One region of the Arthrobacter sp. alpha11c genome, then DNA from elsewhere that is predicted to be linked to it. Evidence: riboswitches for the same ligand, from Rfam matches in the RefSeq annotation. Region 1 holds a riboswitch; each other region holds the start of a gene.
What was found. Region 1 has a riboswitch for thiamine pyrophosphate ahead of thiC (phosphomethylpyrimidine synthase ThiC). Riboswitches for the same ligand answer to the same signal wherever they lie in the genome.

Region 2: linked by a shared signal. The riboswitch ahead of thiO (glycine oxidase ThiO) and the one ahead of thiC (phosphomethylpyrimidine synthase ThiC) in region 1 are both predicted to bind thiamine pyrophosphate.
Region 3: linked by a shared signal. The riboswitch ahead of ACTAQJ_RS19500 (ECF transporter S component) and the one ahead of thiC (phosphomethylpyrimidine synthase ThiC) in region 1 are both predicted to bind thiamine pyrophosphate.

What each region holds. Positions count from the first base shown of each region.
Region 1 is NZ_CP196747.1:395,967-403,722, reverse strand. Features, by position in the region: gene ACTAQJ_RS01810 (hypothetical protein) at 1-231, opposite strand, end outside; gene ACTAQJ_RS01805 (VOC family protein) at 353-1,225, opposite strand; partial or broken gene ACTAQJ_RS01800 (amidohydrolase family protein) at 1,325-2,403, opposite strand; TPP riboswitch at 2,511-2,618, shown strand; partial or broken gene thiC (phosphomethylpyrimidine synthase ThiC) at 2,614-4,472, shown strand; gene ACTAQJ_RS01790 (alpha/beta fold hydrolase) at 4,455-5,177, opposite strand; gene ffh (signal recognition particle protein) at 5,286-6,863, opposite strand; gene ACTAQJ_RS01780 (glucose-6-phosphate dehydrogenase) at 7,036-7,756, shown strand, end outside.
Region 2 is NZ_CP196747.1:41,731-49,486, forward strand. Features, by position in the region: gene ACTAQJ_RS00215 (DNA-methyltransferase) at 1-646, opposite strand, end outside; gene ACTAQJ_RS00220 (DEAD/DEAH box helicase) at 655-2,364, opposite strand; gene ACTAQJ_RS00225 (RNB domain-containing ribonuclease) at 2,652-4,136, opposite strand; gene ACTAQJ_RS00230 (ferritin-like fold-containing protein) at 4,178-4,846, shown strand; gene thiE (thiamine phosphate synthase) at 4,890-5,573, opposite strand; TPP riboswitch at 5,601-5,718, shown strand; partial or broken gene thiO (glycine oxidase ThiO) at 5,711-6,978, shown strand; gene thiS (sulfur carrier protein ThiS) at 6,975-7,211, shown strand; gene ACTAQJ_RS00250 (thiazole synthase) at 7,215-7,756, shown strand, end outside.
Region 3 is NZ_CP196747.1:4,188,904-4,196,659, forward strand. Features, by position in the region: gene ACTAQJ_RS19460 (Na+/H+ antiporter subunit A) at 1-1,693, shown strand, start outside; gene ACTAQJ_RS19465 (Na(+)/H(+) antiporter subunit C) at 1,690-2,190, shown strand; gene ACTAQJ_RS19470 (Na+/H+ antiporter subunit D) at 2,187-3,755, shown strand; gene ACTAQJ_RS19475 (Na+/H+ antiporter subunit E) at 3,752-4,318, shown strand; gene ACTAQJ_RS19480 (MrpF/PhaF family protein) at 4,315-4,593, shown strand; gene mnhG (monovalent cation/H(+) antiporter subunit G) at 4,583-4,972, shown strand; gene ACTAQJ_RS19490 (DUF4235 domain-containing protein) at 5,003-5,263, opposite strand; gene ACTAQJ_RS19495 (NUDIX hydrolase) at 5,300-5,977, opposite strand; TPP riboswitch at 6,110-6,246, shown strand; gene ACTAQJ_RS19500 (ECF transporter S component) at 6,325-6,945, shown strand; gene ACTAQJ_RS19505 (ABC transporter ATP-binding protein) at 6,945-7,756, shown strand, end outside.

The sequences.
Region 1 (7,756 bases):
GAGTGCATCGCTGGTGACGTCCACAAGCGCCAGCTCGTAGTCTGCGCCGGCAGCGTGGACGGCTTTGCCCGCAAGGTCCCCCAGTTGCTCGACCTCAAAGTCGGTGATGCCATCAATCCTGACGGCGGGCCCGGTAACGTCGGCGCCCCGGTCCAAGGCAGCTGCCCTCTTGAGTGCTTCATCGTGGGTGGCTACAAAAATTTCGGCAAAGCCCATGGAGAGTGCTCTCATTCGTTCGTGCTGACGGGGCGGCGGCAACGGCCCAAGGGGCGAATACCGTCAATGCCCAGCCTAGTGCAGTCACGGCCCCTGCATTCGGAAGCCAGCGCGAGGGCGCTTCCCGCGAGGGTGCTTAGCGCACTGCCACGCGCAGCTTGTTGCGCCAGGGGTCTTCGAACTGCAGTTCCAGGCCCGTATGGTGGTTCGCCACGGACGCAACTTTCAGCCGGTCAGCCAGCGCGGCGACGTCATCGGCAGATGGAACCTCGATCAGGACTTCGCCCAAGCCCAGGGTATCCCTGCGGGGCCCGGCCCCGCGGCTGTTCCACACGTTCATCGCCATGTGGTGGTGGTAGCCGCCCGCAGAAACAAACAACGCCTGCCCATGCCAGCCCGCTGTCCTCTCAAAACCCAGCGTGTCCACATAAAAATCCTGGGCGGTCTGCACGTCACCTACCTGAAGGTGCACGTGTCCGACGCCGGCAGCGGCTTCCCGCTGGCCTGTCACGGCAGCCTCACTCAAGTGTTGCTGGAGGAAGCGCTGGGGCGGCAAAGCAACGTTGTCCATCACCACATTCTTGCCATCCCACTGCCAGAGATCGCGCGGCTTGTCGTAATAGAGCTCAATGCCGTTGCCTTCCGGATCAGTGAAGTAGAAGGCTTCGCTCACCAAATGATCGGCACTGCCCACAAAGGCGCGCGGTTCATACTCTGCCGCGGTGGCAATGGTGGCCGCCAGGGAAGGCTGGTCCCGGAACAGGATGGCTGTATGGAAAAGCCCGGCTTCGCCACGGCCTGGAATCTGCAGGCCGGCGGCGGGAGCGAGGTGGACTACAGGCTTGCCCAGGCGCCCCAGGTACAGCCCGCCATCCTGCTCAGCCACGATCTCAAGGCCCAGGGCACGCTGATAGTAGTCACTCATCACCCTCATATCGCCGACCTTGAGCATGACGGTGCCCATGGTGAGTTCGGCAGGAAGGAGATCCTGGTTGGATGTCGTCGTCATGTGAAGCTCCCGATTCATAGATGGCCGCCCTTCGGCACGTTCTACTTATGCAAATTACTTGAAGCTTCAATTTATTCCGAGTTAGAAATTTATTCCGAGTTAGACCAGTTTCCCGCGCAGGACTACATGGTTCAGGCTCGCCACAGTTGCGAGGTTCTTCCTCGGATCATCCCGGCAAAGCACGACGTCGGCGCTTGCCCCTTCGCTGATGCCCTCGGCTCCCAGCCACTTCCGTGCGCCCCACGTAGCGGCGCCCAGGACGGCAGTGGACGGCAGGCCGGCGTCGTGAAGCTCCTTCATTTCGTCAGCGATCCTGCCGTGCTTGATTACGCTTCCTGCATCCGTTCCTGTGTAGATGCCGACACCTGCTTCAAAGGCCTCGAGCACCCGTTCGCGGCGTCGCTCCCAAAGCCGGGTCATGTGGTCCGCGTACACCGGAAACTTAGGTGCGGCCTGGGCCGCGATATCCGGAAAAGTCGCGATGTTAACCAACGTAGGAACAATCGGGACAGACTGCTCCACGAGACGGGGAATGTGACGGGGCAAAAGGCCAGTGGCGTGCTCAATGCAGTCAATCCCGGCGTCGAGCATGTCATCAACGGTGTCTTCAGCGAAGCAGTGGGCAGTCACCCTGGCCCCTTCGTCGTGGGCGGCCGCAATGGCATCCCGCACGACGTCCCTAGGGAAGGAAACCGTCAGGTCACCGGCACCGCGATCGATCCAATCGCCTACGAGTTTGACCCAACCGTCCCCGTCCCGGGCTTCCTTACGGACTGTCTCCACGAGCTCGCCCGGCTCCACTTCGTGACCCAGGCCACGCAGGTAACGCCGGCTCCGGGCGATGTGGCGTCCGGCACGAAGCAGCCGTGGGAGATCCTCCCGCCGCTGAACCCAACGTGTATCGCTTGGCGAGCCGGCGTCACGGATCAACAACGTGCCGGCTTCTAGGTCGGCCTGCGCCTGGGCAAGAGTTGTCTGCTCATCAACTGCCCGCCGACGCCAAGGCCGATGTGGCAATGGGCGTCCACAAAACCAGGGAGGACCCATCCCTCCAGTATGGAATCGGGTGCGGCAACGGGACGTTCGAACGTCAGTTTGCCATCAACGGACCACAGCCCATGCCGTTGATCGTCTCCTGCCACAAGCACAGGACCAGTGAATTCGATGATGTTGGCCATGGCAAAAGCCTAATCCGCCGCCATGCCACAGACCTCCCATATGGGTACGGCTGCGGTACCGCTGCGGGGTATGACTGGGCCCCGGATCAGAGCTGTGGTAGCTTCGTCTACGACCACACGGGGGCCCCTGCAGGGGCTGAGATCGGACTGAAGCAGTCTGCGACCGTTGAACCTGTCCGGGTAATGCCGGCGAAGGAAGTGAGTAATCCTTTGAGCACCACCGAAACACAGCACAGCTCTGCCCAAGACCAGACCAATACCAGCGAAAAGGCGGCGGAAACCGTCACCCAGTCACTGAAGTCCCATTCGCTGGCCTGGCTGGAAGACCCGGCAAATGGTATCCGGGTCCCCGTTACGGAGATTGCTTTGGAGCCCTCCCCCAACGGTGAAGCCAATGAGCCACTGCAGGTATACCGAACTGCCGGACCGGGCAGTGACCCCGTGGTGGGCCTGGAGCCGTTCCGCACCGGATGGATCGAAGCCCGAGGAGATACCGAGGCATATTCCGGGCGGGAGAGGAACCTGCTCGACGACGGCAAATCAGCGGTACGCCGCGGCGCGGCGTCCCAGGAGTGGAAGGGGGCGCAACCGGTGCCCCGCCGCGCCGTCGAAGGCAAAACCGTCACCCAGATGCACTATGCCAGGCAAGGCATCGTCACGCCGGAAATGCAGTTTGTGGCGCTGCGGGAGAACTGCGACGTTGAGGTGGTTCGCAGCGAAGTGGCTGCCGGGCGCGCTATCATCCCCAACAACATCAACCACCCCGAGTCCGAGCCCATGATCATTGGCAAGGCCTTCCTGGTCAAAATCAACGCCAACATCGGAAACTCCGCCGTCACCAGTTCCATCGCCGAGGAAGTTGACAAGCTGCAATGGGCAACCCAGTGGGGTGCCGATACTGTCATGGACCTGTCCACGGGAGACGACATCCACACCACCCGCGAGTGGATCATCCGCAATTCCCCCGTTCCGATCGGCACAGTACCCATCTACCAGGCCCTGGAGAAGGTCAACGGCGAGGCCAACAAACTCACGTGGGAAATTTTCCGGGATACGGTCATCGAGCAATGCGAGCAGGGCGTTGACTACATGACAATCCACGCCGGAGTGCTCCTGAGGTACGTGCCCTTGACGGCAAACCGGGTGACAGGCATCGTCTCCCGCGGCGGCTCGATCATGGCCGGATGGTGCTTGGCGCACCACGAGGAAAACTTCCTCTACACGCATTTTGATGAGCTCTGCGAAATCTTCGCCAAGTACGACGTCGCATTCTCCCTGGGCGACGGATTGCGCCCCGGCGCCACAGCCGATGCCAACGACGCCGCGCAGTTCGCCGAGCTCGATACGCTTGCCGAGCTGACCCAGCGGGCTTGGGAATTTGATGTGCAGGTGATGGTTGAAGGACCCGGGCATATTCCCTTCCACTTGGTCCGCGAGAACGTGGAGCGCCAACAGGAACTCTGTAAAGGTGCCCCCTTCTACACCTTGGGACCGCTGGTCACGGACGTTGCTCCTGGCTATGACCACATCACCTCGGCAATCGGCGCAACGGAAATTGCGCGCTATGGCACGGCCATGCTGTGCTACGTGACGCCCAAAGAACACCTGGGACTGCCAAACAAGGACGATGTGAAGACCGGTGTGATCACGTACAAGATCGCCGCGCACGCGGCGGACCTCGCCAAGGGACACCCGGGCGCAAACGAACGCGACGACGCTTTGTCCAAGGCCAGGTTCGAGTTCCGTTGGCGGGACCAGTTCGCACTGTCCCTGGACCCGGTCACCGCCGAAGCCTTCCACGACGAAACGCTTCCACCGAACCTGCCAAGACCGCGCACTTCTGCTCGATGTGCGGGCCCAAATTCTGCTCGATGCGCATCAGCCAGGACATCAGGGACGAGTTCGGTTCGGCCGAGGCGCAGGCCGCCATTGCGGGGATATACGACGGCATGCGGGAAAAGAGCGAAGAATTCCTGGCGTCAGGTGGCAAGGTGTACCTGCCTGAGCTGCAGCTTCCCTCTACCCAGATGTCCTCCACCAACACGGCAGCGTCAGGAAACCTTAACTGACCTCGTCCGGACAACGTCGGCTACAAAAGAGCGAATAATCCGGTCTCCATCCACCGAGTCCTGGGGCCGGTGCCCTCCAGCTGCTACGCGGCGGAGGGCACCGGTGTCCTCCAGGTACGCGGCAATTTCTTCGTACAGTGGCTCCCACCCGCCCGTTAGGACAAGGGTAGGAACGCCAGGAACGATGTGCAGGGGCGCTTCCCAAGGAGGCGCCTGCAGCCGGAGGCGACGTGCCGAACGGCGCGCCTCGGGCGTGTCCAGCCCACTGGCTTCGGCTGAAAATGCACGCCTGAAGTACTCGCGTTCGTAGTCGGCGTCCTTAAGCTGCTTCCGCACGTCAAACAGCGGTTCCATGAGCGAACGATGGAATGTCGTGGCAGGAAGCTCGGCCGTCAAGGATAAACAAGCCGGTTCAACCAGTGTCAGTGAGTGCACCAGGTCCGGGCGTTCAATTGCTGCGAGCATGGCAGAGATTGCACCTTGCTCATGCGCCACCACATGGCCCCCACCAGAATCCACCAGCGAAGCAACCACGATGCCGATATCCGCAGCGACGTCGGATTCCACCGGTTCAGCCACGGGATCAAAGCCGTGCCGGCGGAGGAACAGTGCGTCATATGACAGGGCCATGCCGTGCTGCTTGGGCCATGCCGAGGCGCCAAAGCTCCCCAGTCCGTGGACGAAGACTACGCGCTGCTTGTGCATGGATTCACCCTAGTCCAGAGCCCTGACATCCCCGCCAAAAAGCAGTTGGCGCCGTTATGGGCATTCACAACGGCGCCAGCTGTCACAGTGTTGAGTCTGAGATTCCGGCTACTTACCCAGGAACTTCTCGAAGCCCTTGGGGAGGTTCAGCGTGGACGGATCGAAGTCCGCAGCGCCCTGGCCGAACGCCGCTCCCGTAGGAGCTGCCGAGGCCGCGTTGGCACGTTTGGCCTCGGCGTCGCGCAGTTCCTGGGCTGCCTTTGCCGGGTTGCCGGAGCGCGCCTTCTTCTTGGGAGCGTTCTTGCCACCCTTGCGGGCGCCGCCGGGGCCACCCATTCCAGGCATGCCCGGCATACCGGGCATGCCGCCCTGGGCCATCTTCTTCATCATTTTCTGGGCTTGGGCGAAGCGCTCCAGGAGGCCGTTGACCTCGGAGACGTGCACACCTGAACCCTTTGCAATGCGGGCCCTGCGGGAGCCGTTGATGATTTTGGGAGCTACGCGCTCGTGCGGCGTCATGGACCTGACGATCGCCTCAACGCGATCGATTTCGCGTTCGTCGAAGTTCTCCAGTTGCTGCCGGATGTTTTGGGCACCCGGCATCATCATGAGCATCTTCTTCATGGAACCCATGTTGCGGATCTGCTGCATCTGGGCAAGGAAGTCGTCCAGGGTGAAGTCTTCCTGGTCGGCGAACTTCTTCGCCATCCGGGCAGCTTCGTCCTTGTCCCAGGCCTTCTCAGCCTGTTCGATCAAGGTCAGGACGTCACCCATGTCCAGGATGCGCGACGCCATACGGTCCGGGTGGAAGAGCTCGAAGTCGTCCAGGCCTTCACCGGTGGACGCAAACATGACCGGCTTGCCTGTGACGGACGCAACCGAGAGCGCGGCACCACCGCGGGCATCGCCGTCGAGCTTGGACAGCACGATGCCGGTGAAGTTCACGCCTTCGTCAAACGCCATGGCCGTGTTGACGGCGTCCTGGCCGATCATGGAGTCAATGACGAAGAGGACTTCGTTCGGGATGATCGCCTGACGGATCCGGCGTGCCTGGTCCATCATCTCGGCATCCACGCCGAGGCGGCCGGCGGTGTCAACGATCACGACGTCGTGCAGCTTCTGGCGCGCTTCTTCCACACCGGCACTGGCGACAGCCACGGGGTCACCGGCCGGGTGATCCAGCTCCGAGGTGGCTCCCGGGTGCGGCGCGAAGACAGGAACGCCTGCGCGCTGGCCGACAACCTGAAGCTGCGTTACGGCGTTGGGCCGCTGGAGGTCGCAGGCAACCAGCATGGGGCTGTGGCCCTGCGCCTTCAGCCATTTTGACAGCTTGCCAGCGAGGGTGGTCTTGCCTGCACCCTGGAGGCCGGCCAGCATGATGATGGTGGGGCCGGTCTTGGCCAAGCGGATGCGCCGGGTTTCGCCGCCGAGGATCTCCACGAGTTCCTCGTTGACGATCTTGACGATCTGCTGGCTCGGATTCAACGCACCGGAAACCTCGGCACCAAGAGCCCGCTCACGAATGCGGGACGTGAATTCGCGGACCACCGAAACGGCAACATCCGCGTCCAAAAGGGCACGGCGGATCTCCCGGACGGTGGCATCGACATCAGCCTCGGTGAGGCGGCCCTTGCCACGGAGGTTCTTGAAGGTTGCTGTCAACCGGTCAGAGAGTGAATTGAACACGCGCCGTGCACTTCTTTCGATGGTCTGCGATTGGCGGCCAGTGCGGCACGCCAGAGTCTTGACTTGTTCTTGCCCCAAACAAATTTGTCTCAACCCCAACAAATCTGCGTCAACCAAGGGACTCGACTATCTAGGGTACCAAGTCGCACCTGCAAGATGGCATGCTGGCACAGTGACCAGCAAAACAACTGTGAAAACGTTGCTCATCCTCGGCGCGTCCGGGGACCTGACAGGCAGGCTGCTCCTGCCCGGACTTGCCGGACTCCTGGCTTCCGGCCGGGCACCGGGGCTTCGACTGGTGGGGGCAGGTTCTGACCCTTGGTCCCCTGAACAGTGGCAGGAACGCGTCCATGGCGCTTTTGCGGCGGCGTCGGATGCAGCCGATGCAGAAGGCCGCGCTGCTCTGGCTGCTGTAGCCGCAGTAACCGAATACCATCAGCTGGATGTCACGGCAGACGGGCCTTTGGCGGAGCTGCTGGCCAGGTTGGAAGGCCCGGTTGCCATCTACTTCGCCCTGCCGCCGCACATCAGCCAGAAGGCCTGTGAGGTTCTCCACAGGGATCAGCTGCCCGCGGGAACACGCTTGGTGATGGAGAAGCCATTCGGTTCAGGAACGGAATCTGCGCATGAGTTGAACAAGACGCTCGCCGCACTGGTGCCCGAGGACCACATCCACCGCGTGGACCACTTCCTGGGCAAAGCCACGGTGTTGAACATCCTGGGCCTTCGTTTCGCCAACCGGTTCCTGGAACCGGTATGGAACCGCGATCACATCGAAAAAGTAGAGGTCATCTTTGACGAGGATCTGGCACTTGAGGGCCGCGCCCGGTACTACGACACCGCCGGGGCGCTCCGCGACATGATCCAAAGCCACCTCCTGCACATCATGGCCT
Region 2 (7,756 bases), 350 kb from region 1:
CGGTCTTTTCCCTGCCGGTGGGCGAAACGATGGTATGCCACCAGACGTCCGTGGGAAGTTTTCCACGCTCGCGTTTGGCAGGTGTGACAAGGCCGGGGGCCATGTAGGGTTCGCGGTCCACTTCAGCGTTGTCGAAGTGATACTTCGCAGGGTTCTTTACGTACACCAGGATGTTGTCGTGCTTGGTGGGCCAGCGGTTTTTGGCCCGGGCGCCATAGTCGTAGGCCCAGATGATCTCGTTGAGGAAACATTCCCGGCCAAAGATGGCGTCCAGCATCACCTTGGCGTAGTGCACCTCGCGGTAGTCCAGGTGCAGGTACAGCGTGCCGTCGTCGGCAAGGAGCCGCCAAGCCTCTACGAGCTTGGGTTCCAGGAAGGACCAGTAGTCGCTGAAGGCGTCATCGTAGCTGTGAAGGGCACCCTTGATGGTGTCGTAGGAGCGTCCCTTGAACCCGACGCGGTCGCCGTCGCCGTCCGCGTTGCGGACCATGCGTGTTTCCTGGCGGCGTTGGACCCGGCCCGTGTTGAAAGGCGGGTCCACGTAAATGAGTGTGAAGGCGCCGTCCGGCAGCGTCGGGAGGAATTCCGCGTTGTCCGCGTGCACCACCAGATTGCCGCCGTCCGGCGCCCAAACAGTTTCAGTCATTGAGGACTTTAGGCCTCGGAGTTGCCGGACTGGGCGCCAGCGGTCTCGCCGGAAACCACTTCGCCGTTACGGCGGCGCGTGCGGGTACGCCGCGTGCGGGCCGGCTTCTCGGCATTTTCGCCAGTAGAGGTGCGGGTTTCAGAGGAACCGGCAGCGGGGGCCGCATCGGCTTCGGATGTACGACGGCGGCGTGTACGGTTGCGTCCGCCCTCACCGTTGGTTTCCGAGTTGGTTTCGGTGGACTTGGCTGCGTTTCCACGGCCACGGCCGCCGTCCCTGCCACGGCCGCCATCGCGCCCACCGTCACGGGATGAACCGCCGGAACGGGAGTTCTTCTTGCCTGTTTCGCCCAGGTCCTCGAGGACCTCGGCATCGACGCCGGCAAGCGTGCGCTTGTTGCGCGGGAGGCGGCCCTTGGTGCCCTCGGGAATGTCGAGGTCACTGAAGAGATGGGGCGAAGAGGAGTAGGTTTCAACCGGCTCCGGAACGCTGAGCCCCAGTGCTTTGTTGATCAGGCCCCAGCGGGGCATGTCGTCCCAGTCGACGAAGGTAACGGCGGTTCCCTTGTTGCCGGCGCGGCCGGTACGGCCCACGCGGTGCAGGTAGATCTTTTCGTCTTCCACGCACTGGTAGTTGATGACGTGTGTGACGTCATCAACGTCGATGCCACGGGCAGCCACGTCCGTGGCAACCAGCACGTCCACTTTGTTGTTGCGGAACGCGCGGAGAGCCTGCTCGCGGGCGCCTTGGCCGAGGTCGCCGTGGATCGCAGCAGCGGCAAATCCGCGATCCACCAGTTCCTCGGCGACCTTCGCTGCGGTGCGCTTCGTTTTGGTGAAGATGATGGTGCGGCCACGTCCGCGGGCCTGCAGGATGCGGGCCACTACCTCGGTCTTGTCCATGCTGTGCGCACGGTAGATGAGCTGGCGGATGTCGCGCTTGGTGAGGCCTTCGTCATTCGGATCGGCAGCGCGGATGTGGGTGGGCTGCGTCATGTAGCGGCGGGCCATCGCGATGACCGGGCCAGGCATGGTGGCGGAGAAGAGCAGGGTCTGGCGAACGGCCGGAGTACCTGCGATGAGTGTTTCCACGTCCGGCAGGAAGCCGAGGTCCAGCATTTCGTCGGCCTCGTCCAGGATCACCATTTTGACGTTCTTCAGGCTGAGGTGCTTCTGCTTGTAGAGGTCGATCAAACGGCCGGGGGTGCCAACCACTACCTCGACGCCCTTCTGGAGGGCGTCAACCTGCGGCTCGTAGGCACGGCCACCGTAGATCGTGGCGATGCGGGCGTTGCGTTTACGGGATGCCGTCTGGAGATCATTGGCCACCTGTACCGCAAGCTCACGGGTAGGAACGATGACCAGGGCCTGCGGTGCACCGGGGACGGCCAGCTTGGCGTAGCCGGGGTCATCCCGGCCTTCCACGCGCTGCAGTGCCGGAATGCCGAAACCGAGGGTCTTGCCGGTACCGGTCTTGGCCTGGCCAATGATGTCGTGGCCGCTAAGGGCTACGGGCAGCGTCATGGCCTGGATCGGGAAGGGGTGGGTAATACCGGCGTCGGCGAGGGATTCGACGATGTCGGCGCGGACGTTGTAGTCAGCGAACGATTTTTCTTCGATCTCGTGGGGCGTCTCATCAGAGATGATCGTTTCCTCGGGCTCGATGGATTCGGTGCCGGTGGCGTCCGTCAGGACTTCATGGGTGTGCAATTCACTCACAGGGAGTTTCCTTATTCATTTGGGCATTGGCGCTGCATGCTCAACGGGTGGGCGGAGCCGTACCGGAGCACGAACGGGCGCGCAAGCTAATCCAGTGGAAGCCGATCGCGGGCTATCTAAGTACTGGCACTGGTGACCAGCGGGCACATCTCAAGATCGCGTAGGGGCGGGCTTGTTGAGTTCAAAAATTAACTGAATCAACGACCGGGCATCCATTACTACAGGGTCAGTCTATCCTCTGGAAGCGCCAAAGCCCGGATCGGGGGCAGTTCGGGTGCTGCGGGGCTTCAGGGGAGCAGGGTGAAACGGATCTCGCGGCTGGCGATATCGGCCTTCAGGAGTTGCACCCGGACCTTGGTGCCCGATTCCAGTTCGCCGTCACACCGGGCTGTCACGGCGGGTTCAGCGATCTGGATGATGCCGAACGGCCCATTGCCGTTTCCGTTTCCCCTTCCATTGCCGTTGGTCGTCCCATTGGACGGCTTGGAACCGGAGATGACCACCGCATCGAACTCCTCGCCGATGTGGTTCGCCACGAGTGCAGCTTCCACGGTGTCCATGGCCAAGCGCTCAAGCCGCCCGGCCAGTTGGTCCGATGAGGCCATGATCTCAGGCAATGATGGAAGTGCTTCCCGCGCCCACGCCGGGATCTGGTGGCCGTTGCTGAGGGCCTCGCAGATCACCAGGACAAAGCGGTCGATGAGGCGGCGCAAAGGGGCCGTGGTGTGGGCATAGGGCGCGCCGATGGCTGACTGGATGATGTTGGGTGGAAGTTCGCCATCGAAAGGTGTGTATCCAGCGCCGCGGAACAGTGTTCCTGCAGAGTGCAGGATGGCAAGCTGTTTGGGATCCGAAGCGTCAAGTGTCCGAAGGTACTCACCGTAGGTGACCTCGCCGTCCCAGGGTTTCCCGAGAGCCTTGGTCTGGCGTTTGAAATGGAGCAGTGACCGTTCGTCCGGTGACGGCATGGTGCGCAGAATGCCTACTTTTCCGTCGAGCATCAGTTGGGCCGCTGCCATCCCGGTCATGAGGGAGATCTGCGCGTTCCAGTCCTCCACAGGCAGGGACGGCGCCGCCACAATCCTGTAGCCCCCGCCACCGGTCGCCTGGACGATTTCCTGCTCCGGCATGTTCAGGTTGGCGCCACCGCGGAGTCGTTCCAGTTCCACCCGCTTCAGGCCAACCTCCTTGAGGAGCTCAAGGACCGCCGGGGCTGTGCCGGCATCGATCTGTTCCTGGGCACCTTTGTAACTGAGCTTGGCGCGACTACGGACAGTGCCACGGGCCACGGATGTGGCGGATACCTCCGCATTGTGGTCCAGTTCGAAGTCCCAGACGAAGGCGCTGCAGTCCTGACCAGCCAGCAGGCTTCCGGCGTTTTCGCTGATAACCTCCGGGTGCAGCGGGATCCTCCCGTCAGGAGCATAAAATGTTTGCCCCCGTTGCCGGGTTTCGGCATCGAGTGCCCCGCCGGGAGCAACAAAGGACGGCACGTCCGCGATTGCGTAGAGGACTTTGTAACCGTCACCGGCACGTTCAATGAACACCGCTTGGTCCAGGTCGGTGGACGTGGCTGGATCAATGGTCACGAACGGAATGTCCCTGAGGTCACGGTCCGGCAGCATGTGGTTTTCTACTGCGTTCCGGGCTTCCGCCACGGCTTCGGCCGGATACTCGCCCGGGAGCTCCAATTCGGTCCGGAGGGCTGCAAATGCCTCCGCGAGCTGGTCCGACGAGTCGTCGACGTTGGGCGAAATCCGATGATGTGACACGAAAATCAGGTTAGCCCGAAATCGCTGGATAGTCTTGGACCATGAGCACTTCCTTGGACGATAATGCTCGCGTCCAGCGCCTCTCTTCGGAGCTGCTGGGAGCCATGGCCTACGGCGAGCTATCGGCGTTTGGCCGGCTGTCTTTCGACTCCCGGTACGCTCCCACCCTCCATGACAGGGCAGTGCTGGCAAAGATCGCCGTTGGCGCTTACGGAAACTTCGCCTTAATCAGCAGCCGGCTCTCGGAGATGGGACTCGATGCCGAAGAGGCCATGCTTCCGTTCCAGCGCTCGTTTGACCACTTCCACGAGCGAACAAAGCCAGCGGACTGGTTTGAATCAGTCATGAAGGCCTATGTGATCGACACCGTGTCATCGGACTTCTACCGCATGGTCGCGTCGTTCCTTGACGGCGGGACGCAAGCCTTTGTCCAGAAGGTTGCCTCCGCCGACCAAGCCACGGAAGTATTACGCGTCCTCCTGCGCAGGGCCCTGGCTGATGACCCTCGCCTGGCATCGCGACTGGCTTTGTGGGGCCGCCGCCTCGTCGGTGAAGCGCTGACGCAAGCACAACGGGTAGGCATGGAACATCCCCAGCTAGGACCGCTGCTCAAGGGCGGCGGGGATGCGCGCACGGCAGTCAAGGCCCTCACGGCCGAGCTTGCGGAGCGGCATGGGCGACGCATGTCCGGGCTCGGGCTCACGGCTTAGGAGACTTTCGCATATTCTCCGCGGCCACCAGGGCGCCGGGTGATTATCCGGCGTCGAGCGCTTCCAGCAAAGTCTTGGCCGCCGCCGTCGGATCCTCTGCCTCAGTGATGGCCCGCACCACGACGACCCGGCTCGCTCCCGCGGCAACCACCTGTTCAATGTTGCTGAGGTCGATGCCGCCAATAGCGAACCAGGGGAGGAGGACGCCACCTACGGTCTCCTCGTCCGCGCGCTTTACGGCTTCCGCGGCATATGTGACCAGGTCCAGCCCAACTGCTTCACGGCCTGGCTTTGTGGGCGTTGCCCACACCGGACCAACACAGAAATAATCCAGTCCGCTCCTGCCAGGGGAGGCAGCTATCGCGGCGTCGACCTGTTCCGGCGTATGGGTGGAGAGGCCGATCACGGTGCGGTCGTGGAGGAGGTGACGTGCGGCGCGCAGGGGGATGTCCTTTTGCCCGATATGGAACACCGGAGCCCCGGAAATACTGGCAACATCGGCGCGGTCGTTGACGGCCCACAGCCGCCCGTGCCGTTGGGCCACGTTGTGCAGAACCTCCAGGACCTCAAGCTCCTCGGCGGCCTCGAGCGTCTTGTCGCGAAGCTGGATGATATCGACGCCGCCCTCGAACGCGGCGTCGACGAAGTCTTCGAAATCGCCCTGGCGTTTGCGGGCATCAGTGCACAAGTAAAGGCGGGCAGTGGTGTGGACATCATGCTGGGTCATGGAAACCAGAGTAGTTCCTCTAAACTGGGCACGTACTGCGGGAGCCGTGACAGCGTCATATGACCGTCCGGCTGAGAGGGCTTCAGCGCCGACCGCTTGACCTGATCCGGCTAATACCGGCGTAGGGAAGGAAACATATGGCAGAATCCCGCCAAAACCCCTTGCAGGCAGACGTCGCAGTCATTGGTGGCGGCATCATCGGCCTTGGCATCGCCCACGAAGCCCGCCGCAAGGGCCGCTCTGTGGTCCTCATTGATCCCACCCCCGCAGCGGGTGCGACGTTCGCTGCCGCCGGGATGCTGGCTCCGGTCAGTGAACTCCACTACCAGGAAGAAGACCTCCTGGAACTCATGCTGGAATCCTCCCGACTGTGGCCCGCTTTCATCCGGAGCGTCCATGGCGGCGAATCAGCCACCGGATACCGCACGACGTCGACAATCGCCGTTGGTGCCGACGCCGCCGACCGCCGCGCGCTGGCAGACCTCCGGACAGTCCAGCAGGCCGCGGGGCTCCACGTGGAGCCATTGTCATTGCGGGAAGCGCGCGAGCGTGAGCCTTTGCTGAGCCCACAGATTTCCTGTGCCTTCGACATACCTGCCGATCACCAAGTGGATCCGCGGCGCCTTGCACGGTGCCTCATGGAAGGGTTGGCAGCCCACGAACCAAGTGACGCAACGTGGGTTTCCGGAGCGGAGGACGGTTTCGCCCTGCCGCTCCGCGCATCCCGTTTGCTCTGGGACGGGGACCATGTCTCCGGGGTCGAACTTGATTCCGGCGCCGTCGTTGTGGCCCCTGAGACTGTGATCGCCTGCGGGCTTGATGCGGCAAGGATCTGCGATCTCCCCGAAGGGCTCACCCTGCCCCTGCGGCCCGTTTACGGCGACATTCTCAGGCTGCGCGTTCCTCAACACCTCCAGCCCCTCCTCACATCCACCATCCGGGGCATGGTCCGCGGGGTGCCGGTCTACATCGTGCCCCGGGACGATGGCACGGTGGTGATCGGAGCCACCCAGCGCGAGGACGGACTATCCGCATCCACCAATGCAGTCTCCGCGGGCGGCGTCTACCAACTGCTGCGGGACGCCCAAGTGCTGGTGCCTGCGGTGGCGGAACTGGAACTGTTGGAAGCGCAGCACGCGCACGGCCCGGCACTCCGGACAACGCACCATTACTTGGACGCGTTTCTGGACTGGGACGCGTTACTGGACTCGAGGGCACCATCGACGGTCTCGTGATCGCGTCCGGGTTCTTCCGCCACGGCGTTCTGTTGACGCCTGTGGCCGCCAAAATCGTCGGCGGGCTGATCAGCGGCTCAGCCGACCCTCGATGGTCCATTTTCCGGCCTGATCGTTTTACGGCAACGCGGGATCACCGCCTCCAACCAGCAATCAAGGACACACCATGAACATCAAACTCAACGGCTCCGAACACGCCGTGGCGGACGACGCATCCGTCAGCACTCTCGTCAGCGCCATCACAGGCCGCGTCCTGGACCACCGCGGACAGGCAGCCGACGGCGGCAAGCTGGGTGTCGCCGTCGCCCGCAATTCCGAGGTGGTGCCGCGCAGCCAATGGGCCGCGACTGCGCTCGCCGATGGAGACGAACTCGAACTCGTAACCGCAGTCCAGGGAGGCTGAAAAATGACCGCAGCAAAAACTGACATCCGCACTGATGCTTTGGTGATCGACGGCGTCGAATTCGGCTCCCGCCTGATCATGGGTACCGGTGGTGCGCCGAGTCTGGATGGGTTGGGAGCAGCCCTCCTGGCTTCAGGAACGGAACTGACCACTGTGGCAATGCGCCGGTACTCACCAGCCGAGACAGGTTCGCTGTTTCAACTGCTGTTGGATCACAGCATCCGGGTCCTGCCCAACACCGCTGGCTGTTTTACTGCCAAAGACGCAGTGATGACCGCGGAGCTCGCCCGGGAGGCGCTGGAGACGGACTGGGTGAAGCTGGAAGTCATCGCCGATGAACATACACTCCTTCCGGATGCGGTGGAGCTCGTGGAGGCAACCGAACAGCTGGTGAACCGTGGCTTCAAGGTCTTCGCCTACACCAATGACGATCCCGTTCTTGCCCTGCGCCTGGAAAACCTGGGTGCCACAGCAGTCATGCCCCTCGGCTCTCCTATTGGAACGGGGCTGGGCATCCTGAACCCGCACAACATCGAACTGATCGT
Region 3 (7,756 bases), 1.3 Mb from region 1:
TGCCTTTGCCACGAAGCCGGGTATTGAACGCACGCCATTCAAGGCCATCAAGCCCGCCTTCCTTGCCGCGCCAGCGCTCCTGAGTTTCCTCACCATTGTTTACGGGCTGTGGCCCGCGCCGGTGGATAGTTGGATCCAGCCTTACGCAGCGCTGTTTGGGGGCGGAGAGGAAGCCGTCGACGCCGGACATCTGGCTTTGTGGCATGGGCTCACTCCCGCCTTGGGCCTCACCGCGATCACCTTCGTAGCCGGTGCCGCAATGTTCTACGGCCGCAACGTTGTTTCACGCCTGCAAAGCCTGGTTCCCGATTGGGTGGATGGCGACCGCGCCTACCAACACACGATTGGCGCTTTGGACGACGTCGCAGTGTGGGTGACGGGACGCACCCAGCGTGGTTCGCTGTATTTCTATCTGACGGTCATCCTCACGGTTGCCTTCGCAGTGCCGCTCGCGGCTCTGCTTCTGAACAACAAGCCGTTACCCGACGGCGTCTATTTCATCGATCCGAACTCTCCGTTGCAGTTGATCGCGGGAGTGGGCATCGTGGTGGGCGCCTTGGCTGCTGTCCGCGCCAACAAGCGCTTCCTGGCGGTGCTCATGGTGTCTGTTACTGGCTACGGCATCGCGCTCATGTTCGCCCTGCAAGGTGCGCCTGATCTCGCACTGACCCAGATGCTGGTGGAGACCATCGTGCTGGTGGCCTTCGTTTTGGCAATGCGCAGCCTACCCGCCGAACTACGGGACCGAACGGGTGGCCGACTCCGGGTAATCCGCGTGATCGTAGGTGCCGCCTTCGGCATCACCATGATCTTTGTTGCCATCTACGCCATGGGTGCCCGTGTTGCCACGCCTGTCTCCCTTGAATTCCCACGCCTGGCCTACGAAGGCGGCGGTGGCCTGAACGTGGTCAACGTGACCCTCGTGGACATCCGCGCATGGGACACCTTCGGCGAAATCTCGGTCCTTGCCGTAGCCGCAACCGGCGTTGCAAGCCTGATCTTCGTGCGCAGCCGCGGCGATCGCATCAAAACCTCAGAGGCGGTGCCGGAAGGCAGTGTGGGGCGGCGCACCGGCGTCGACCGTGACTCCCGCGACGGTGCCCGGCTGGCCGTTGCGAGGAAGTTCACGGACGTAACCCGGGATGCCTGGCTCGTTGCAGGCAGGACGCTGGCCCCCGAGCGGAGGTCCATCATCTTCGAAGTGGTCACCAGGCTGATTTTCCACTCCATGATCGTCTTTTCCATCTATCTTCTCCTTGCGGGCCACAACCTGCCCGGGGGCGGCTTCGCAGGCGGCCTGACCGCAGGCCTAGCCCTCACCATCCGCTACCTCGCCGGGGGACGCTTCGAGTTGAGCGAGGCGGCGACAGTGAGTGCCGGAACGCTGTTGGGGACGGGACTTGCGACGGCGGCAGCGTCCGGTTTCGTGCCTCTCCTCCTGGGCGGACAGGTGTTCCAGAGCGCCATTATCGAGTTTTGGCTGCCCGTATTCGGGGACGTCAAGTTCGTCACGTCCACGATCTTCGACATCGGCGTCTACATCGTGGTGGTGGGCTTGGCGCTCGACGTTCTACGCAGCCTGGGCGCCGAGATCGACGAACATTTTGAAGAGAAGGGGGCGAAGGCCGGAAAGACCAGAGTCGCCGAGTCTGCGCCCGCTGAAACTGCCGCGTCCGGGAAGGGCAACCCATGAGCATCAACCTGACCCTCCTGATCGTCATGGGTGTGCTGTATGCCTGCGGCATTTACCTGATTTTGGAGCGGAGCCTGACGCGCGTCCTGCTTGGCTTGATGCTGCTTGCCAACGCCACCAACCTGCTGATCCTCAGTACGGGAGGGTACGCCGGCCTGGCTCCTCTGTTCGACAAGGAAACAGCCTCCAGTGAGTACAACGACCCCCTGCCACAGGCGTTGATCCTCACATCCATCGTCATTTCATTCGCCGTCACCGCCTTCATGCTTGGCATCATCTACCGGACCTGGGCCCTGGCACGGCAAGACGAGATCCAGGATGACATCGAAGACCGCCGCGTAGCCCGGACTCCGAGCTTCGACGCGGAAGACGACGCCATTGTCCCGCTGGAAACATCGGAGTTCGCGATCACTCCGGCCAGCCCCGAAGACCGTGCCCAACCGGACGCGACCGAAAAGCCCAACACGGTAAGAACCAAGGAAGGAGGCAGCGCGTGAATCTCGCAAACCTGTCGCCACTGGCTGTCCTCCTACCGATCCTCGGCGCAGCCCTGGCGTTCGTGCTGATCCGGCACACGGCTGCGCAGCGGGTAGTCAGCATCGTGATCCTCAGCGCGACACTCCTGCTCGAATGCCTGCTCCTGGCGTCCGTGTGGGAGGGAGGCACTACATCCGTCACGCTGGGTGGTTGGCTGCCGCCGTGGGGCGTGGTGTTGGTGGTGGATCAGTTCTCCTCGCTCATGCTGGTGGTTTCCACCGTGGTAAGCCTCGCCGTCCTGATCTACGCCACCGGCCAAGGCATGGCCGACGGCGACCAGGAAGCGCCCGTCTCGATCTTCCACCCCACCTATCTGATCCTGGTGGCGGGCGTATCCAATGCCTTCCTGACAGGTGACCTTTTCAACCTGTACGTGGGTTTCGAAATCCTGCTGACGGCGAGCTATGTGCTGATGACCCTTGGCGGGACGGGGCCCCGCATCCGTGCCGGCGTCACGTACGTGGTGGTGTCCGTGGTGTCGTCGGTCCTGTTCCTCATCGCTATCGCCATGATCTACGGAGCGACAGGGACCATCACCATGGCGGACCTCGCCATCAAGCTGGCCGAGCTGGATCAAGGAACCCAGAATCTGCTGCACGTGATGCTGCTGGTGGCGTTCGGAATCAAGGCGGCCGTGTTCCCGCTGTCGTTCTGGCTTCCAGACTCTTATCCAACCGCACCCGCCCCTGTCACAGCCGTGTTTGCCGGTTTGCTGACCAAGGTGGGTGTTTACGCCATGGTCCGCACCGAGACGCTCCTCTTTCCCGGCGACACCCTCAACGTGCCCTTAATGGTGGTGGCGCTGCTGACCATGGTGGTGGGCATCCTGGGTGCCTTGGCGCAGAGCGACATCAAACGTCTCTTGTCCTTCACCCTGGTCAGCCACATCGGTTACATGGTGTTCGGCTTGGCAATGTCGTCTGTCATGGGCCTTGGCGCGGCCGTCTTCTACGTGGCGCACCACATCACCGTGCAGACCAGCCTGTTCCTGGTAACCGGCCTGATTGAGCGGCGGGGCGGTTCCTCGTCCATTGACCGCTTGGGTGGCCTGGCCAAGCTCTCGCCACTCCTTGCCCTGTTGTTCTTCGTCCCGGCGATGAACCTTGCGGGCATCCCGCCGTTCTCGGGTTTCCTGGGCAAGCTCGGGCTCCTCCAGGCGGGCGTGCAACTGGGTACGCCGCTGGCCATCGTTTTGGTAGTGGGCGGCGTCGTCACCAGCCTCCTGACCTTGTTGGCAATTGCCCGTGTTTGGAACAGGGCATTTTGGCGCAAGCCCGAGGACGCCGAGTACCCTGATCCGGTGCTTCAGGCCCCAGGCAACGTGGGGGTACTTCCCCGGACAATGGTGGGCTCCACCGCGGGCCTTGTGGCCTTCGGTGTTGCGCTCACAGTCTTTGCGGGCCCACTCTTCCACCTCGCCGACGGCTCGGCGGAAATCATGTTGGACCGCACTGCCTACATCCATTCAGTCCTGGGGGACTCCGCACAGGTGCCAGCAGTGGGTCAGTCAGGGGCTGCCAAATGAGCCGAAAACCAATCTCCTTCCGCACTGAACTGCCACTGCTGGTATGGCTGGTCATCGTCTGGGGAGCCCTGTGGCGGGACTTCAGCCCGGGCAACCTGCTGTTCGGTGTGCTCATCGCTGTGCTCGTCGCCAAGTTCTTCTATCTTCCGCCGGTGGAGCTTAGCGGCAGGTTCAATGTTCTCCGAGCCATTTCCTTCGCCATGGTATTCCTGGGCAAAGTGGCGGCAGCGAGCTTCCTGGTCCTCTACCTGGCCGTAGTGAAGGGGCCAAAGGTGCGTAGCGCCGTCGTCGCTGTTCCGTTGCGCAGCCATTCGGACCTCATCGTGACGGCAACCGGGCACGTAATCTCCCTGATCCCGGGCTCGCTGGTGGTGGAAGTGGACCGCTCGACGTCCACGCTTTACCTGCACGCGCTCAATATTTACGAGGAAGCCGGAATCGCCAAGATCCGTCAGGAAGTCCAGAACATCGAGGCCACGCTGATCCGGATCATGGGAACGCGCGAGGAACTCGACGCACTCCAGGCTGAACCCGGTCCGAGCTTGGAAGGGGCAGCTCTGTGAAAGAACTCGTTCTGCTGGTGACGGCTGTCATCCTGAGCTTGGCTGCTGTGGGAGCGATCATCCGCATCGCCATCGGCCCCTCTTTGTTGGACCGCGTTTTGGCATCGGATGTCCTGCTGGCCATTCTTGGCGCCGCGCTTGCGATCGATATGGCGATGAACCGGCACCTGAATAACCTGGTGTTACTCGTGGCTCTCGCGGTGATCGGCTTCGTCGGCTCCGTAACATTTGCTCGATTTGTGGCCGATCGGAGGGATCACAGCAATGACTCCTGAAACCACTGGTGTGGATGCCGTGATCGACGCCGTGACGGCCGTGTTTCTTGTGGTGGGTGCCCTGATGTCGCTCGGCGCCGCGATTGGTCTTTTGCGTTTTCCCGATCTCATGAGCCGCATGCACGCGGCAACCAAGCCGCAGGTCCTGGGCCTTTTTCTCATGCTTGCGGCCATGGGTCTGCAAATGCGCACATGGTGGGTTTGGCCGGTTCTCGTGGTGGCCTGGATTTTCCAGCTACTCACCGCACCGGTCTCCGCACACATGGTGGGCCGCTCCGCTTACCGAACCAAGCATGGGCACCGCGAACTGCTCACCAAGGATGAGCTTGAAGCGGTTGTCCAAAGGGCGGCCGGCGACGGTTCCACGCCGGACGCTTAGGATTCCCGCGTTGGAATGCCTATGCGCGGCCTAGACGATATCCTGCGTCTTGGCGAAGCGGGCGATGGCACGCTGTGTGCCACGGCTCGCGAAAACCTGGATGAGCGTACTGACGAAGGCCGAAATCAGCGCGAACGACAAGGCTGAGCGAAGGCTCGTTTCCATATCGTCGTGGCCTGTGGGCGGCTTGTTGCCCGTGGCCTTTTCCCAGCCCTTGTTGACCAACTTGGTGCCGACGAATCCGGCTGCAAGGCTTACTCCGGCACCCAGCAGCTTGAAAAAGAGGTTCATGCCCCCAGCCTAGCCTCACATGCAGGCGGCTTGGGACTAGCGGCGGTTTTCCCGTTCCTTGAGGAAAGCTGCCATGGAACCGCGTGGTGCAAGGACAGGGACAACATCGTGATCGGCTTCCCAGACGGCATCTACTGTTCCGAGACCGGCAATTTCCTTGAGCAGGTAATACGTGGGTGGCATCAGCTGCAATGTACCGGCCGCCTCGGCCGCCAGGATCCCATCCACCGGCATCCAGAGTGATTGCCAAGCTTCAGTGGTTTGGTGCTGGGGTGCTGCTTCCGGAGCAGGCTTGGCAACATAGAAGTAGGTGTCGAAGCGCTTGGGCATGTCCGTCGGCGTGACCCAGTTGGCCCAGGGGCGAAGGTCTGAGGAATCAAGGCGAAGTCCGGCCTCCTCCCAAACCTCCCGCAGTGCAGCGGTAAGCACCATGCCTGACTTTGCCGGGGCCTGTTCGGGATCAACGGCGATGGAGCTCAGATGCCAGTTTGCAGCGTGCTGTTCCAGCAGCTCAGCCGGGTAATCCCATCCGTCCTGGTCTGCGGCGTCAACCCGGCCTCCCGGAAAGACCACCATGCCGGCGGCGAAGTCCATGGTGGCAACCCTGTGCTGCACGAAGGCTTCGAGCCCGGCCGGGGAGTCGCGGAGCAGGATGACGCTCGCGGCAAGGCGGGCTTGGGGAACTGGGATGTCCGTCGTGGGAAGGTCCGTCATGAAATACCCCTTTGCCGCGTCGATTCTGCTGGATCATTCTCTCAGGTGTGGTTGCCAGCCGCTTTGTGACTAACCCCCACCTCCCACGAACACCCACAGGTGTAAACTGAACCACGCCCATAAGGGCAGATCTAATAACGACAGGGGAGCGCCGCCGTCGGACCTTGCAGAGATGCAGGAGACGCGAGGGCGCTGAGAGTGCGGACAGCCGCAGACCCTCGAACCTGATCCGGTTAGTACCGGCGCAAGGGAGTCGAGCTTCTCAGAGTGTCCGGATCCGGGCGGCGCAGGCCGACCGGGGGTTTCCGGGGAGCACTTTCCCCTCCTGTACCTCAGGAGGCAGAAAAATGACCACGGCAAGCGTGAAGAAAACCAGTTATAACTGGCGTGTTGTAGACATCGTGGTGGCAGCTTTGATTGCCATCGCCGGCGGCGTGATCTTCTGGGCCTGGTCCCAGGGCGCCGCAATCGTATCCATCCCCATGAACGCCACGTATCCGCCGCTTACCGGTTTGATTGCCGGTGGCTGGATGATCCCCGCCGTCCTGGGCATGCTCATCATCCGCAAGCCGGGCGCAGCCCTGTTCTGCGAAGCCGTCGCCGCCACCGGCGAACTCATCATGGGTTCCCAGTACGGCACCACCGTCCTCATCTCCGGCATCCTCCAGGGGCTGGGCGCGGAACTCGTCTTCGCTGCGTTCCGGTACAAGAAGTTCGACCTGTCCGCTGCACTCCTCGCAGGTGCGGGCTCGGGCCTCTTCTGCGGTCTCAACGATTCCTTCCTGCCTTGGGGCTGGAACATCGCCTACGAAGCAATCGACAAGCTGGCCTACATCGCCTTCACCACGCTCTCCGGTGCGATCATCGCCGGCGCGCTGTCCTGGGTTGCCACCCGCGGGCTGGCCAAGACCGGCGTCCTCAGCTCCTTCGCGTCGCGCAAGGCTGCTTCGGAGCCCGTCTTCAACTAATGCCTGCGAAAGAAGGCAGCGGCCAGGTGCGGCCTGCCGCCATCACCGCCCAAGGGTGGGGATGGCGGCATGCCGGGCGTTCCACACCCGCCATCCAGGACCTCGATCTCCGGATCGAGCCCGGCGAGCGTGTGCTCTTGCTGGGTCCATCGGGCGCAGGGAAGTCGACACTGCTCCATGCCCTCGCCGGTGTGCTGGGTGACGAGGAAGACGATTCGGACGAGACCGGCTCGCTGTTGATCGACGGCCTCGCTCCCCGCGAACAACGCGGCCGTGCAGGTCTGATGCAGCAGGATCCGGAAACCCAGGTGGTGCTCTCACGGGTGGGTGACGACGTCGCGTTTGGCGCCGAAAACCTTGCCGTTCCCCGGGATGAAGTTTGGGCCCGCGTCCATGAAGCGCTCGACGACGTTGGGTTGCGCACGGCTGCAGGCGGCGGTTTGGCACTGGATCACCCGACGGCGGCACTCTCCGGCGGGCAGAAGCAGCGCCTTGCGTTGGCTGGCATCCTGGCGATGCGGCCGGGGCTGATCCTGCTTGACGAACCCACGGCCAACCTCGATCCGGTGGGCGTGCTTGAGGTTCGCGACGCCGTGCAGCGGTGCCTGGAAAAGACCGGTGCCACTTTGGTTGTCGTGGAACACCGTGTGTCCGTCTGGAAGGACCTGGTGGACAGGATCGTGGTCCTCCAGCCACCCTCGGCCGGCGGCGGAGTGCTCCTGGACGGCCCGCCGGATCAGGTGCTCACAGAGGCCCGCACCATGTTGATGGCAGCGGGAGTGTGGGTGCCGGGGTACGTTCCGGCTACTCG